Regions from separate parts of the Arthrobacter senegalensis genome, predicted to be linked through region 2. Evidence: predicted binding sites of a transcription regulator. Region 2 holds the regulator's gene; each other region holds the start of a gene.
The links. The regulator LexA, encoded in region 2, represses DNA repair genes until DNA is damaged. The targets are predictions, from matches to a motif close to TCGAACANNTGTTCGA.
Positions count from the first base shown of each region.

Region 1 (5,511 bases), on a different contig from region 2:
TCTTTGCCCTGCCGCCCGCGGTCAGCCAGAAAGCCTGCGAGCTTCTCCGGCCCGAGGACGTGCCGGAGGGAACACGGCTGGTGTTGGAAAAGCCGTTCGGCTCCAGCCGTGAATCGGCCGCATCGCTGAACAAGACGCTGTTGAAGCTGGTGCCGGAGGACCATATCCATCGGGTGGACCACTTCCTGGGCAAGGCAACGGTCTTCAACATCCTCGGCCTGCGCTTCGCCAACCGCCTGCTGGAGCCGCTGCTCAGCAATGAACATGTGGCGAAAGTCGAGATCTTCTACGATGAGGGGCTGGCCTTGGAGGGTCGTGCCCGTTACTACGACGGGGCCGGCGCGCTGCGTGACATGATCCAAAGCCACTTGTTGCAGGTGATGGCGCTGACCGCCCTCAACGCCCCGGCCACCATCCATGAGCGGGACCTGCGCGACCATATCGGCAGCGTCCTGCGCGCCAGCAGCGTCAACCCGGATTTCGGCAAGAGCACTCGACGTGCCCGCTACACCGCCGGCAGGATCGGCGACCGCGACACCCCGGACTACGCCGACGAACAGGGCGTGGACCCGGCCAAGAAGACCGAAACCCTGGCCGAGGTTGAAGTCTCGATCAACAACTCCCGGTGGTCCGGCGTGCCGTTCATCCTCCGCTCGGGCAAGGCTTTGGGCAAGCCGCAGAAGGAAGTAATCATCACCTTTAGGCCGGTCAACCACCTGCCGACGGGCTTCAAGGGCATCGACGCCCCGACGCGGCTGCGGATCGGGCTCGGACCCGAAACCCTTCAACTTGAGATCGATGTGAACGGTCCCGGGGACATCTTCACTCTGGACCGGGCGGTCATGAGCGCCGACCTGCACTCGGCCGATCTGTTGCCCTACGGCGAAGTGTTGGAAGGCGTGCTGCGCGGCGACCCGCTCCTGTCCGTCCGCGGGGATACCGCCGAGGAGTGCTGGCGGATAGTCGAGCCCGTGCTGAAGGCTTGGGAAAAAGACGAAGTGCCGCTGGAAGAGTACGAAGCGGGCAGCAACGGCCCCGCCGGTTGGTCAACTTCCCGGAGCGACAGGCCGCTCCCCTGACGGAGATGCAGGCCGCCAAGTAACTAGAACGGGCGGCGGGGTGTCTAGAACGGCGGCTGAGTGTTGTCCCATGGGCCGTCCGGCGCTTCGTCGCCGCCGGTGTCGCCCTCGCCGCCGGTACAGCCCCGGGGACTTTTGGCCCCGTTGCCCGGGCTTTCCGTGGCTTCTTCTGCGCCGGGGGCTGAGGGGAGCGTGAGTGTCCAGCCTTGGTCGGGGGTGGTGGTGTGGGTGTGGCCGGAGCGGGTGGTGAAGTGGAGGGTCCCGTCGCTGTCTTGGGTGACGGTTCCGCCGCCGTGGTGTTTGGTTTTGTGCCCGGGTTTGCACCTGGCGCTGAGATTTTCCAAGACTGTTTTGCCGCCGTCTTCCCAGGCGATGGTGTGGTCGATGTCGCATTGGTCTGCGGGGACGGTGCAGCCGAAGTCCCGGCAGTGGCGGTCGCGTAGCCGGACGAGGCGTTTGAGCCATTCGGGCGGGTGGCGCAGGTCTTTGGCGACGGCGGCTGCCTTGCCATAGTCATCGGTGAGCACGATCAACCAGGATTTGGCGAGCGCGGCAAGGTCGCGGGTCATGCCCGGCGGGATCGGCCCGTAGCCGGTGAAGTCGCCGGGTTCTTCGGAAAGGCGCAACAAGGTGGCGAGGGGTGCGGTCACGGCGACGGACGCGGTCACGTTCCCGGCACCGCAGCTACAGGGCCCCTGCCCTGCCGTCCCTCCGGCTGCCGTGTTTCGGGCGGTGCACGCCGCAACTCCTGTGTCCGGAATTTCTGGGCCGGTTCCTTTGGTGCTGCCCGGTAGAGTCCCGGCGGCTGCGGACCCGGTTGCGGCAGCAGTTCCGGACTGGGCCGTTTCCCGCGGGTTGGCTGCGGTTTGGGTGGCCGCTGTTCCGCAGTTGTCGGTGGCCGTCTGGGTGGCGGCTGTGTCGCCGGCGGCGGGTCCGGTGTCTGTGTCTGTGGCGGTGGCCGTGGGCTGGTAGGCGTGGCCGGGGTAGCGCAGGAGCATGTCGGTGAACACGTCGGCGCGGAGTTGGCCCAGGGTGCGGGTTTCGTCGACGGTTTGGAGTTTGCGGGCGTGGGCCTGCATCAGGTTGTAGGCGAGCAGCGCTTTGTCGGCGCTGGTGCGGATGTAAAGTTCGGCCATCCCGTCGTCCTGGGGCTGGTAGTGGACGGTGCGGCGTTCCATCGCGGCCCGGTGCCGGATCTCGAGGGATTCGGGGTGCAGCCGGTCGCGGACTGTGCGGGCCCTGGCCTGGACGGATTCCAGGGTGATAATCCCGGCGCCGGGAACAACGCGGGCTTCATAGCCGGCCAGGACCTCGGGCGGCAGGCCGGCGCCTTTGCGGGCGATGGCGGTGGCGCGGGGCAGGTCGAGGTCGCCGGCGTCGAGGGCGGCGAGGGTGGCGGGCAGGCAGGTGGCGATCTGGTGTGCGTCGGCCAGTTCCGCGGCCGCGCGTTGGCGGGGCACGGCCAGGATGGGTGCGAGCTCGGCGGCGGCGTGCCGGCAGATCCCGTCCGGTGCCCCGGCGTCGGGCCCGGTTGCCGGGCGGAGCACCGCCAGGCGGTGCACGGCCCGCAGGCGGCGGGACTGGGTCCAGGCCTCGTGTTTGCGCACCGCCTGAAGGTAGTCGAGGGTCGACCAATCGTCCAGAGCCGCCGGGTCCGTACCGGCGAGCAGGCCGGCCAGTTCCGCCGGTCCCAGCTCCCGCCAGTCGTCCGCCCACCCCCGCGGGACCGGTACCGGTTCGGCGGCACCATTGTCGGGCCCGGCACCGTCGTCGGACGCGGCAGGGGTACCGGAGTGATCCTCCGGCTCCTGTGCCTCGTCGAACGGTTCCGCTGCCATACTTCAACGCTACGCAGCCCACGCCCCGGGTAGAACGAATCTTCGAGGAAAGTGCATAACCTGCCATCGACAGCTGCCTGTGGAGGACAACTCAGCCGGCCAATGGCTGAACGGGGAACCGTCATTCCCCTGTGTAGGACAACTCAGCGTTCGGACGGCTGAACGGGGAACCGTCCTTCCCTGTGGAGGACAACTCAGCCAGCCAATGGCTGAACGGGGAACCGTCCTTCCCTGTGTAGGACAACTCAGCAGGCTAACGGCTAAACGCGAAGCAGACGGGTGCGTCTTGAGGGGAAACCAGCCCACCGTCATGCGACGAAACCGCGGCACCGCCGCGGTTTCCGGGCCGCCGCAGACACCGCGAGTGCACCCGCGCACAGGAACCGGTTGCTCCGGACGCCGCAGGGGCGGCCGGAACAACCGGGCCAGGGAAATCTGCCAAAGGTTCCAGTCCTAGATGGCAGCCTCGCCGCGTTCGCCGGTTCTGACGCGGACCGCTTCCTGCACATCCACCAGCCAGACCTTGCCGTCGCCCGCGCGGCCGGTGTTGGCGGTGGCCACGAGGACGTCGACGATGTCGTCGGCCAAATCGTCCCCCACCAAGACCTCGACGCGGACCTTGGGCAGCAGGTCCACCGTGTACTCGGCGCCGCGGTAGACCTCCGTGTGGCCGCGCTGCCGCCCGTACCCGCTGGCCTCACTGACGGTCAGCCCTTGGACCCCATAGCTTTCCAAGCTGTTGCGGACTGCCTCCAGCTTTTCCGGCCGGATGATTGCGGTGACCAGTTTCATGCGTTGACCTCTTCCTTGATCGTGCTGCGGGCGCTGGGGTCGGTTGCCGGGTGCGGGATGAATGTTCCGCCGGTGCCCAGGCCGCCGAATTCGTAGGCGGATTCGGCGTGCTGGGCGAGGTCCACGCCGGTGACCTCATCCTCTGCAGTCACCCGGAAGCCAAGGGTCTTGTGGATCGCCAAGCCGATGATCAGGGTCAGCACGCCAGAGAACACCATGGAGACCAGCGCCGCCACGGCCTGCGCCCCCAGTTGGGCGACGCCGCCGCCGTAGAAGAGACCACCGCCTGCACCTTCGACCGGCAGGGCGATGAAGCCCAGGGCCAGCGTTCCGACCAGGCCGGCAACCAGGTGGACGCCCACCACATCCAGCGAGTCGTCGTAGCCCAGCCTGTACTTCAGCCCCACCGCCAGCGCGGCCAGCACGCCCGCCACCAGGCCCAGACCCACCGCCCCCAGAGGGGATACGTTGGCGCAGGCCGGGGTGATGGCCACCAGACCCGCGACCACACCCGAGGCCGCCCCGAGGGACGTGGGGCGGCCGTCGCGGAGGCGCTCGGTCACCAGCCAGCCCACGATGGCGGCTGCCGGGGCGGCCATGGTGTTGACCCAGATCAGCCCGGCTTCCTCCGCCGTGCCCGCCGCTCCCCCGTTGAATCCAAACCAGCCGAACCACAGCATCGCTGCGCCGATCATCACCAGCGGGATGTTGTGCGGGCGCTGTGCAGGGTCCTTGCCGAAGCCTCTGCGCTTGCCCAGAATCAGGGCCAGGACCAGGCCCGCTACACCGGCATTGATGTGCACCACCGTGCCGCCGGCGAAATCGATCGCCTCCCCGGCCCAGGCGCCGATGGCTCCCTCGGCCCCCAGCAAGCCGCCGCCCCAGACCATGAAGGCCAGCGGGCAGTAAACCAGCGTGACCCAGACCGGCACGAAGACCGCCCAGGCGCTGAATTTTGCCCGGTCGGCGATGGCGCCGGAGATGAGTGCCACCGTGATGATCGCGAACGTGGCACCGTACCCGGCGCTGATCAGGTCAGGGGTGCTAAGCAGCCCTTCCAGGCCGAACGCGGCGAACGGATTGCCGAAGAGCTGGGCCACGCCCTCGCCCCCGCTCATCGAGTAACCCCACAGCACCCAGACCACCGCCACCAGCGCGACGGCGGAAAAGCTCATCATCATCATGTTCAGGGCCGATTTGGCCCGCGTCATCCCGCCGTAGAAGAATGCCAGTCCCGGCGTCATGAGCAGCACCAAGGCCGCCGAAATCATTACCCAGACGTGACCTGCCGACAGATCCATGTTTCACGTCCCCTCGTTCGTTGGCGGGTAATTTCCCACCGATGAACCAAGACTGACGACGGCGTGTTTCGGCCAGCAGGATGCTTCATTGCGGCCGCGTTACAAGAAGCCCGCGCAGGTAAAACCGGTGCAACCGGCGTGTTTCGGCAGTGTTTCGCGCGGCACCGAGAGCGGCACAGAGCGGCGGCACAGAGCGGCGGCACAGAGTGGCATAGAGGACGACGGCGGTGCGCGGCCCGGCGTTGACACCGAGCCGGCGCGCGGGTCGGGCTACGCTGGTTGGCATGCCAGTTTTCCGCCGCACGGCGCGTCAGTTTCGCCTGTCCGGCCACCAGCGACCGGGCAAGCCTGCACCCACTCCGATTCCGCGCGACATCAAGGTCCTCGTTGCCGCTGCCTTCGTCATCGCGCTGGGATACGGACTGGTGGCGCCAGTCCTGCCTCAGTTCGCCGCGAGTTTCGACGTCGGAGTCGCGGCTGCCAGCATCATCGTCAGCGTGT
Region 1 covers NZ_JBNHGZ010000001.1:77,919-83,429, forward strand. The annotation lists gene AC5RVG_RS00385 (glucose-6-phosphate dehydrogenase) at 1-1,079, shown strand, start outside; gene AC5RVG_RS00390 (HNH endonuclease signature motif containing protein) at 1,124-2,917, opposite strand; gene AC5RVG_RS00395 (P-II family nitrogen regulator) at 3,371-3,709, opposite strand; gene AC5RVG_RS00400 (ammonium transporter) at 3,706-5,010, opposite strand; gene AC5RVG_RS00405 (MFS transporter) at 5,295-5,511, shown strand, end outside.
Region 1: AC5RVG_RS00390 (HNH endonuclease signature motif containing protein) is a predicted target of LexA. The motif match lies at 2,948-2,963, and genes of this name have one in related genera.

Region 2 (5,511 bases):
CCGTTGGCGGCCCAAATGTTCTCTGCGGTGAGGCCGTGCCCCAAGTAGCGGGCCAGCGCCGTCCTCAGCTTCGTGAACTCGCGATCCGGATACCGGTTCAGACCCGCGGCAGCCTCGCTGACGGCCGAGACGATGGCCTGACGGACAGCATCGGGCAGGCCATGGGTGTTTTCGTTGACGTTCAGGAGGACGGGAACCTCCAGCTGGGGCGCACCATAGGGCTCCAGGCCCCGGAGATTTTCCCGCAACGGCAGGCGGTTCAGGCGTTCTAACTGCTCACTCACCGATCCAGTTTAAGCTTCGGCCCGCCCGGGGCAGGAATCGGGCGGGCCGAAGCAGCTCATATTACGGCTGCCTCAGCGCGCGGACGGGACCAGCAGCTGCTGCCCGGCGTGGACGATGTCCCCCTGCAGGCCGTTCAATTGCGCGATCTCGAAAATGACATCGTGGGGGTTGCGGTCCGGCGCGGACTGCACTGCTATGTCCCACAGTGACTGGCCGCTGCCGACCGTGACGGTCGCCGCCGGCCCCGGCCCCAGCCCCCCGGCGGCGGCCATTGCCGGAGCAGTGAAGAAACCGATCAGGGTCAGGGCTGCGGCCGCGGCGAGCATCAGCGGCAGGCCGATCAGCAACAAACGGCCGCGGCGGGTCAGCCGCAGGCCTGTGCTGGTACGAAGGCCGGCGGGCTGCGGTGCGAGCTGGGCGGACATGGTGCCACCTTTCCGATATTCGATCTATTTCGGCTGGTTTCGATCGTCTTGCAACGGTATTCGAACGTATCTTCGAATACGTCTTCTACAGTTTTAGCACTGGTGATCGAACATTGTCGAGACTCAGTCGAACAAATGTTTGAAATTCGCTACCGCCTCGCCTAGCGTTGTAAGCGTCGGGCGGCAGTAAGAGCAGTGCATCAGCCGCCACCGACAAAACAGTTGAGACAACAGTCCATGTGCGGTTCCGCTACGGCGCCGGCGCAGGGACCACTACGGGGAGACCGGGGCCGGACATGTCGGAAGAGACCACCACCACTGCCGGAGCGAAGCGACGCGGCCGGCCCGTCAAAGTGGGGCGCAGCCTGACGCCGAGGCAGAAGAAGATCCTGGAAACCATCCAGCGCTCCGTCATGTCCCACGGATACCCTCCGTCCATGCGCGAGATCGGTGACACGGTCGGTCTGGCAAGCCTGTCCAGCGTCACGCACCAGTTGGCCCAACTGGAGAAGATGGGCTACATCAGGCGCGACCCCAAGCGTCCCCGTGCCATGGAAATCCTGACCCCGCTGACACTCGAGCACGGGGGTGTGGAAATCGTCGGAGTTGATGAACCGCAACAGCTGCGCAGCTCCAGCGGCGTCGCCGTATCCGAGCTGACCACGTCATCCGACACGGCGATGGTGCCGCTGGTGGGAAGGATCGCAGCGGGCGGGCCGATCCTGGCGGACCAGGCGGTCGAGGACGTCATGCCCCTGCCGCGGCAACTGGTGGGACACGGCGAGTTGTTCATGCTCAGGGTCTCGGGCGATTCCATGATCGATGCGGCCATCTGTGACGGCGACTGGGTCGTGGTCCGCCAGCAGCACACGGCCGAGAACGGCGACATCGTGGCGGCACTGCTCGACGACGAAGCAACGGTCAAGACCTTCCGGCAGCGCGACGGCCACACCTGGCTGTTGCCGCAGAATACCCAGTACGAACCGATTCTTGGCGACCACGCAACCATCATGGGCAAGGTTGTCTCGGTGATGCGGGCCCTCTGACGCGCCCGGTCTCCCCGGTCCGCGCTGCAGCCACCCCGGGATCCCCTGCCCGCACGGGCGGTCCCCGCGCAGGGCCCCGCTCGCTCCGGAACGGGCGTGCCCCCAACCCGTTCAGGCTGAGGCCGTAGCCAGCCTTTCCAAGACCTGGCGGGCCGTGGCGCCGTCCTTGGTACTCCAGAAGGGCGGCAGGGCGCTGCGGAGGAAACTCCCGTAGCGCGCCGTCGCCAGCCGGGAGTCCAACACGGCCACCACTCCACGGTCGTTTGACGCGCGGATCAGCCTGCCGGCTCCCTGGGCCAGCCGCACGGCCGCATGGGTCGCCGAGACCGTCATGAAACCGTTTCCCCCGGACTGCGCCACGGACCGGGTTCGGGCAGTCGTGAGCGGGTCATCCGGCCGGGGGAACGGAATCCGGTCGATGACCACGAGCCGGCACGCGGAACCGGGAACGTCGACGCCCTGCCAGAGCGTCATGGTGCCGAACAGGCAGGTGTCGGGCTCTTCGGCGAATTGGCGGACCAGCGCGCCCATCGACGATTCGCCCTGGCACAGGATGGTCAGGTCGGTGCGCCCGCGCAACTCGGCCGCGGCTTCTTCTGCCGCACGCCGCGAGGAGAACAGGCCCAGGGCGCCGCCGCGCGAGGCCAGCAGCAGCTCCTCGAGTTCATCGAGCTGTTCCGGGCTGGTGCCCCGGCCCGGCTTCGGCAGATGCGACGCCACGTAGAGCACGCCCTGCCTGGGGTAATCGAAGGGGCTGCCCACGTCCACGCTGGAATAGGCGGGCGCGCCGGCTCCGAGCAGTCCGAGCGACCCGGCGACGGCATCGAAGGTCCCCCCGACCGACAACGTCGCCGATGTCAGCACAACGGTATGGTCGTCGAACAAGCCCTCACGCAGCCGGGACGCCACCGAGAGCGGCGCTATGTTCAACGTTGCCGGCTGGTCGTCATTGGCGGCGTAGTCGCCGGCCTCGCCATAGGTGCTGGGACGGGTCGCCCAGATGACCTCCCGGGAGTCCGGAGCGGACAGCAGCCGTTCGGCCAGTTCCAGCACGGCCGCGAGCCGTGAGCGCGCCATCTGCCGTCCGCCGTCCGCTGCCCCCGCACCCTCGGGCTTCGAGTCGGAGAGCGCCGCGCGGGCCGCTTCCCGTACCTGCGCGAGAACCAGCTCATGCTCCTCGCGTAGGCCGGCCGCCAGCAGGCCGGTGGGCACCGACTGCAGGACGTCCTCCAGCGCATCGGCGGCGGAGTTCAAAGGCTCCACGCTGATCCCCGTGTGTTTGCGTGCCGTCGAGGCGGCGGTACGCACCATGGCGGCGGAGAGTTGCCCCGCGACGGCGCTGGTGACGCGGTCCTGCAGCTCATGGGCCTCGTCGATGACCACCACGTCATAGTCCGGGAGTACCGCGACGCCCTCGAAGGCGTTGATGGCCAGCATGGCATGGTTCGTGATCACGATGTCTGCCTCCGCCGCGCGGCCCCGTGCCAGTTCGCTGAAGCACTCGGCGGCCAGGGGACACTTCTGGGCGCCCAGGCACTCCATGGAGCCGACGGAGACCTGCCGCCAGGCCCGATCGCTGACACCGGGCACCAGTTCATCCCGATCCCCGGTTTCGGTCTCGTGCGCCCACTCGCGCAGGCGCACGACTTCCTTGCCCAGCGCGCCCGAGGCGCCGGAAGCCGACGCTGCGCCGGCCGGAGAAGGATGCGGCACCGCGTCCTCGCCGAGGCTGAACAGCGCCGCCGGCGCGTCCTCGTCCGGAAAGCCGCCCGCGAGCTTGTGCAGGCAGAGGTAATTGTTCCTGCCCTTGAGCAAAGCGACGTCCAGCGGCCTGGGCAGCTCGTCGGCGACGGCCTCCAACAGCCGGGGCAGGTCCCGCTTGACGATCTGCGATTGCAGCGCCAACGTTGCCGTGGAGACGATCGCCGGCTTCTCCCCCTCCAGCGCCTGGACCATGAGCGGCACTAAGTAGGCCAGCGACTTGCCGGTGCCTGTGCCCGCCTGCACCAGCAGGTGTTGCCGGCGCTCGAAGGCCTCGGCTACTTTCGCCGCCATCTCGTGCTGGCCGGCACGGTGCTGCCCGCCCATCTCCTGTACGGCGACGTCAAGCAGCCGCAGCGCCTCACCGGCGGGAACCTGGAGGTCAGTCATGCCGGAGGAACTGTTCCAGCTCCGATGCCAGGCCCTCGCGCACCATCACGTCGAGCCGCGTGCCGTCCCCGCCATGCTCCATGGAGAGGATCTCGGCGTCTTCATTGTGCAGGCGGCTAATCACTTCGCCGCGGTCGTAGGGCACCAGCAGCTGCAGCTTCACACTGGGCCGCGGGATTGTCTCGCTGACGAGCCGAAGCAGCTCATCGATGCCCTGCCCGGTCCGCGCCGAAACCACGACGTGCCGCGGTTCACGCTGGCGCAGTCGCTCGACCACGAACGGATCGGCGGCATCGGCCTTGTTCAAGACGACGATTTCCGGAATGTGCCGTGCTTCGATTTCGGTCAGCACCTCGCGCACCGCGGCGATCTGGCCCTCCGGGTCGGGATGCGAGACGTCGACGACGTGCAGGATGACGTCGGCGTCGGCAACCTCCTCCAGGGTGGAGCGGAAGGCTTCCACCAGCTGCGTCGGCAACGACCGGACGAACCCTACCGTGTCGGCGAGCGTGTAACCGATACCGTCCGGTGTTTCCGCCCGGCGGACGGTCGGATCCAAGGTGGCGAAGAGCGCGTTCTCGACCAGCACACCCGCATCGGTCAGGCGGTTGAGCAGCGACGACTTGCCGGCATTGGTGTAGCCGGCGATTGCCACCGACGGCACGGCATTGCGGCGGCGGTTGGCGCGCTTGGTTTCCCGTGCGGGCTTCATGGCGGTGATCTCCCGGCGCAGCTTCGCCATCCGGGTACGGATGCGCCGGCGGTCCAGCTCGATCTTCGTCTCACCGGGCCCGCGGGAACCAATGCCGCCGCCGGCCGCCCCCACCCGGCCGCCGGCCTGCCGGGACATGGACTCGCCCCAGCCTCGGAGCCTGGGCAGCAGATACTCAAGCTGGGCCAGCTCTACCTGGGCCTTGCCTTCGCGGCTCTTGGCATGCTGCGCGAAAATGTCCAGGATGAGCGCGGTGCGGTCAATGACCTTGACCTTCACGATGTCTTCCAAACCGCGGCGCTGCGACGGCGACAGCTCGCCGTCGACAATGACAGTGTCGGCGCCGGTGGACATCACAATGTCGCGCAGTTCCTGGGCCTTGCCGGAGCCCAGGAAAGTCCCCGGATCCGGCTTCAACCGGCGCTGGACAATACCGTCCAGCACCTCGGAGCCGGCTGTCTCGGCCAGCGCTGCCAGCTCCCGCAAGGAATTGTCGGCGTCGTCGGCCGTGCCTTCGGTCCAGAGACCGGCGAGGACAACGCGCTCCAGGCGCAGCTGCCGGTACTCAACCTCGGTGACGTCCTCAAGCTCGGTGGACAGGCCGGCTACGCGCCGCAGGGCGCGGCGTTCCGCGAGGTCCTGCTGGTCGCCGTCGAATTCGGAATGCTCGGCATCAAGTTCGGAGAGTGCCTGGGCTCTGCCGCCGACGCCCTGTTTGCCTCGCGCCGCGGTGTCGCGGGCCAGGATTCGGTCGATGACCGCCTGGATCTCGTCAGGCGTCATTTCCGGTTCCGGTGTCGGCTGGGGGTTGTTGGTGGTCATGCTCTCCTTCGAAATGTCCGTGGTCTTATCGTAGTCCTCCGGGATGCGGCCGGCAGAGCCCGAAGATGCA
Region 2 covers NZ_JBNHGZ010000004.1:31,184-36,694, forward strand. The annotation lists gene AC5RVG_RS13065 (histidinol-phosphate transaminase) at 1-284, opposite strand, end outside; gene AC5RVG_RS13070 (LysM peptidoglycan-binding domain-containing protein) at 357-710, opposite strand; gene lexA (transcriptional repressor LexA) at 1,007-1,756, shown strand; gene AC5RVG_RS13080 (ATP-dependent DNA helicase) at 1,868-3,907, opposite strand; gene hflX (GTPase HflX) at 3,900-5,441, opposite strand.

Region 3 (5,511 bases), on a different contig from region 2:
CACCGAGGCGCGCAGTCCCTCGGCCGCCATCCGGGCCGCCCCGCGTTGGGCATAGACCGCCATCACCTGGTCCATCTCCTCGATGGTGGTCACCGGCGTGGAGAAACTGCGCGAGAACATGATCTGCTGCTTGTCGGCCCGCTCCTCCGCGTGCGGGATGCAGGGCGTCCCGTTCAGCTCCAGCACGGTTCGCTGCAGCACCACGGAGAACTTTTTGCGGATTGCCTGCGGGTCGGCGGCCTTGAGGTCTGCGATCGACTCGATCCCGAGGGCGTTCAGCCGTTTCCCCGTCCGTCCGCCCACGCCCCACAGCCCGGTGACCGGGACGCGTGACTGGATCCAGGCGATGTCGGAAGCGGGCATCGAGCCCAGCGAGCACACCCCGGCCATCTGGGGATTCCGTTTGGCAACGTGGTTGGCGAACTTCGCCAGGGTCTTGGTCTGCGCCACGCCGACGCTGACCGGCACGCCCACCTGCCGGATCACTGCGGCACGGATTCGGCCGGCAGTCTCCAGCAACTGGGCGTCGTCGCCGGGCAGGCCCAGGAACGACTCGTCGATCGAATAGACCTCCTGCCAGGCCCCGAACCGGCCGAGCACTTCCATCACCCGGGCGCTTAGGTCCCCGTACAGCTCGTAGTTGCTGGACCGCGCGACCAGCCCCCAGGCCTTGGCCCGCGGCGCCACCTGGAACCACGGCGTCCCGGTCTTCAGCCCCAGCTGTTTGGCCTCCTCGGAGCGCGCCACCACGCAGCCGTCATTGTTGGAGAGCACGACGACGGGCCGTCCCTCGAGGGACGGATCGAAGACCCGCTCGCAGGAGACGTAGAAATTGTTGACGTCCACCAGCGCGATCCGTTCGCCAGGCCGGCCGGAGGTCGCCCCGCCGGAGCCGGACGGCCGGCCGGAGGCCGCCCCGCCTGCCCCTGGCACCGGGGCGCTAGACATGGTGCAGGCAACGGGTGGCGACGCCCCAGATGCTCAGGTCGGCGAGTTCGCCCACTTCGGTGGGAACGCCGCCGTCGTCCGCCTGCAAGCGCACGCCGTCCGCGGTGAGATGCAGGCGCCGGACCACCAGTTCCCCGTCCAGCACCGCGACCACTACCGAACCGTCGCGCGGGGTCAAAGAGCGATCCACTATCAGCTCATCGCCATCACTGATCCCGGCCGCGGCCATCGAGTTTCCGGCCACCCGCATCACAAAGGTGCTGGTGCGGTCGCGGATCAGGTGCCGGTTCAGATCGATGCCGCCGTGGAAGTAGTCCCTGGCCGGCGACGGGAAACCGCGCGCCTCCTCGGGCGCTCCGCTGCCCATCTCCGGGCCCGCCGAAGCACCCGACGGCTGCTCTACACCGAACATCCCGACCCCCGTCTTCGAACAAAGCTTCGAAAACAACACTAGCACCGGCCCGCCGTGGCCTACATATGAGCCAGCTCCACTCAAGTTTGGGTAACTTCTGGAATAATCCTGTCGTAGAGGCGTTAACATGAGTCGAAGGCACTCACGTTCCACAGGAGGATTATCCATGCCACTGTTCTTCGGACCAGCTTCCGGCAACGGTTCATTCGACGAGTTCCTGGCCCGCTACCTGCAGGGCCAGCGGGCGGCCCAATCCCGCACGGTCGACCTCACCCGGCTGCTCAGCCGCCGCACCCATGAAGTGCTGGCGCAGGCAGCCCGGTTTGCCGCAAGCCTCGGCCACATCGAGGTGGACGCGCTGCACATCCTGCACGTCATGGTCGGCCAGGAGCCGGCCGCCAGCCAGATCAAGCTGACCGGCGCGGACCCGCAGACCATCGCGCGTTCCGCGGAGCAGGGCCTGCCGGAAAAGACCGGCCCGACCCGGGAAACGCCGTCGCTCACGCCGTCGGCGCAGCGTGCCCTGCTGGACGCCCACCAGGTCGCCCGCGCATTCGGCTCCACCTACATCGACCCCGAGCACCTCTTCGCCGCCTTCGTGCTGAACCAGGAGACCCCCGCCGGCCAAATCCTGGGCGGCGCGGGCGTCACCCCGCAGGCACTGCAGCAGGCGGCGGAGAAAGCTGCGGCGCAGCCCGACGGCCCCACCCCTGCAACCGGCCCGCAACAGAGCACCGGCACCGAGTCGGAAACCCCCATGCTGGACCAGTTCGGCACCGACCTGACGGCCCAGGCCCGGGAGAACCGGCTGGACCCGGTGATCGGCCGGGCGGACGAAATCGCCCAGACCATCGAAATCCTCGCGCGCCGGACCAAGAACAACCCGGTGCTGATCGGCGAGGCCGGCGTGGGCAAGACCGCCATCGCCGAGGGGCTGGCGCAGGCCATCGTGGCCGGCGACGTCCCGGAACAGCTGCGCGGCAAGCGTGTGGTGTCACTGGATCTGCCGGGCATGCTGGCCGGCACCCGCTACCGCGGCGACTTCGAGGAACGCCTGACCAAGACCCTGGACGAGATCAGCGCCGCGAGCAGCGAACTGATCGTGTTCATCGACGAACTGCATACCGTGATCGGCGCCGGTGGCGGCGGCGAGGGCGGCATGGACGCCGGCAACATCCTCAAGCCCCGGCTGGCCCGCGGCGAACTGCACGTGCTCGGCGCCACCACCCTGGGCGAGTACCGCAAGGTGGAGAAGGACCCGGCCCTGGAGCGGCGCTTCCAGCCCGTCATGGTCTCAGAGCCCTCGATCGAGGACGCCGTCCGCATCCTGTCCGGCCTCAAGGACCGCTACGAAGAACACCACCAGGTGGCCTACACCGAGGCAGCGATCCGGGCCGCCGTCGAGATGTCCTCCCGCTACCTCACCGACCGGTTCCTGCCGGACAAGGCGATCGACCTGATCGACCAGGCCGGCGCACGGCTGAGCCTGCGACGCGGCCCGCGCGTTGACGTGGAGGCCATGCGCGGCCGGCTGGCCGAGCTGGAGTCGGCCAAGAACGCCGCCGTCGCCGAGGAACGCTACGAGGACGCCTCGAAGCTGCGCGACGAAATCGAAGAGCTGAAGGCCCGGCTGGAAGCCGCCTCCGCCCAGCAGTCGGCCCCGGGTGCCACGGAAGATCACGACGGCGGGGCCCGCCCCGGCGTCGCGTCTTCCGATGTGGTGGGCGAGGCCGAGATCGCCGAGATCATCTCCCGCGCCACCGGCATTCCGGCCGCCCGGCTGACCCAGGGCGACCGGCAGCGGCTGGCGCGGTTGGAGGAGGACCTGCACGCCCGGGTGATTGGCCAGGACGATGCGGTGGCCGCTATCGCCAGGTCCGTGCGGCGCAACCGCACCGGCATGGGGGACGAGGGCCGGCCCGTCGGCAGCTTCCTGTTCCTGGGCCCGACCGGTGTGGGCAAAACCGAGCTGGCCAAGGCCCTGGCGGAGTCGCTGTTCGGTGACGAGGACGCCATGGTGCGCTTCGACATGAGCGAATACGGCGAGCGCCACACCGTCTCACGGCTGGTCGGCGCCCCTCCGGGCTACGTCGGCTACGGCGAGGCCGGCCAGCTGACCGAACGCGTCCGCCGGCGCCCGTACTCTGTGGTGCTGCTGGACGAGGTGGAGAAGGCCCACCCGGACGTTTTCAATCTCCTGCTGCAGGTCCTCGACGACGGACGCCTTACCGACGGGCAGGGCCGCACCGTGGACTTCCGCAACACCGTTGTGATCATGACCTCCAATCTCGGCTCGGAGTTTCTGGCCAGCAAGGGCGGAGCGCTGGGCTTCACCGCCAACGACGGGGTGGACGGCTTCGGAAGCGAGCAGGATCTGCGCGCCCGGGTGATGGGCCGGCTGCGCGAAACCATGCGGCCGGAGTTTTTGAACCGGATCGACGAGATCGTGCTGTTCCGCAAGCTGGACCAGGAGCAGCTCCGTTCCATCGTGCGGCTGCAGTTGCGCAAGACCGAAGTCCGGCTGGCGGCTCAGGGCATCGCGCTGGAGGTTGGCGAGGACGCCGTGGCCTGGATCGCAGAGGCCGGCTACGAGCCCGAATACGGCGCCCGGCCCCTGCGCCGCGTGATCCAGCGCGAGCTTGATGACCGGATTGCGGACCTGCTGGTGGCCGAGGCCGTTGCCGACGGCGGGCGAATCCGCGTGGCCGCCGGCGACGACGGGCTGCGCGTCGCGGCAGATAGCATGTCCGCTGCGGCATAGCGGCGGCGACTGACGCCGGGCGCGGTTGATGTGCCCGCGCGCACCAATCGCAACCCCGGAGCGATGGCGGGGCACTCCACCGGAGTGGGGTGACCCGCCGCTCCGGTTCAGGCCAACGACAATGCGGAATAAAGGCGGGGCCTCACGGGCCCTCCTGCCTGCAATCGCGTTCCAGGGTTCCGGGCCCATGGCCTCGCCCGCGACCCGGTGGTTCAGGGCGAGGGCGCCTCGGCCCGCTCTGGTGTCTCTTCGCCAGTCCCGGAGCGGCCCTGCAGCGACGCCGCCAAGCCGCCGATAATGAGGTCGAGGCCGAAGTCGAACTCGTGGCTGAAGTCGTATCCGGGCTGCAGCACATGCTCCACGGCGAACTCCCGCAGGTGTGGATAGTCCTCGACGGTGAACATCTCCACCATCGGCCCGCCGACCTCCGCCAGGCTGTCCGGCCCGTCGAAAGGCAACGATGCCTCCTGGAGAGCCGTCCCGTAAACGTACGCATCGAGCACCGCATAGGCGTGGGCCGCCAGCGGCAGCGAGAACCCGGCAGCCCGAAGGGTCCCCAGGGTCGCATCGTGGTGGCGCAGGTTTGCCGGTCCCGGCGCGGTGCGCGATTCCATCAAGGCTATGGCCCACGGGTGGCGGCGCAGCACATCGCGGGCCGAGGCGGCACGCCGCTTCAACTCCGCCTTCCACTCCCGGCCCGGCACCGGCAGTTCTATCTCTTCGAAGACGGCGTCGACGATGCCGTCGAGGATCTCGTCCTTGTTCCGCACGTGGTGGTAGAGCGACATCGGTTTGGCGTCCAGTGCCTGGGCCAGTGAACGAATGGTCAGGCGGGCCAGCCCGCCGCCGTCGGCGATGTCCATGGCGGCGCGGAGCACCCGTTCCCTGCTGAGTGGCTCGCGTTGCGCGGGGGCGCTGCCCGGTTTTTTGATCATTGTTCCCGCGACTATAGCATTCTCGTACTTTGTACGGTAGCTTCGTACATTGTACGAAGTACTTGGGCTCCACGTCATCCACGTCCTCGAGAAGGAAGTCCCATGGAACCAACAGAATCCACCCCTTCGGCCGCGAACACGCAGCCGGTTCCCGGCAGCGGCTCCCCGGACCCCATAAGACCCACGATGCGCGCCATAGTGCAGACCCGGTACGGGATCACCGATGCCCTGCACCCCGAAGAGATCGCAGTACCGGAGGTCGGCGAAAGCCAGGTCCTCATCAAGGTCCGCGCCGCAGGCCTGGACCGCGGGACATGGCACATGGCCACCGGCCTGCCGTACCCGGTCCGCGCCGTCTCCGGGTGGAAGTCCCCGAAGAACCCGGTCCCCGGGCTTGACGTCGCGGGAACGGTAGCGGCGGTAGGCAGTGCCGTCACGAAATTTTCGATCGGAGA
Region 3 covers NZ_JBNHGZ010000002.1:134,121-139,631, forward strand. The annotation lists gene AC5RVG_RS06065 (Y-family DNA polymerase) at 1-948, opposite strand, end outside; gene AC5RVG_RS06070 (LexA family protein) at 941-1,315, opposite strand; gene AC5RVG_RS06075 (ATP-dependent Clp protease ATP-binding subunit) at 1,527-4,121, shown strand; gene AC5RVG_RS06080 (TetR/AcrR family transcriptional regulator C-terminal domain-containing protein) at 4,334-5,056, opposite strand; gene AC5RVG_RS06085 (NAD(P)-dependent alcohol dehydrogenase) at 5,159-5,511, shown strand, end outside.
Region 3: AC5RVG_RS06070 (LexA family protein) is a predicted target of LexA. The motif match lies at 1,375-1,390, and genes of this name have one in related genera.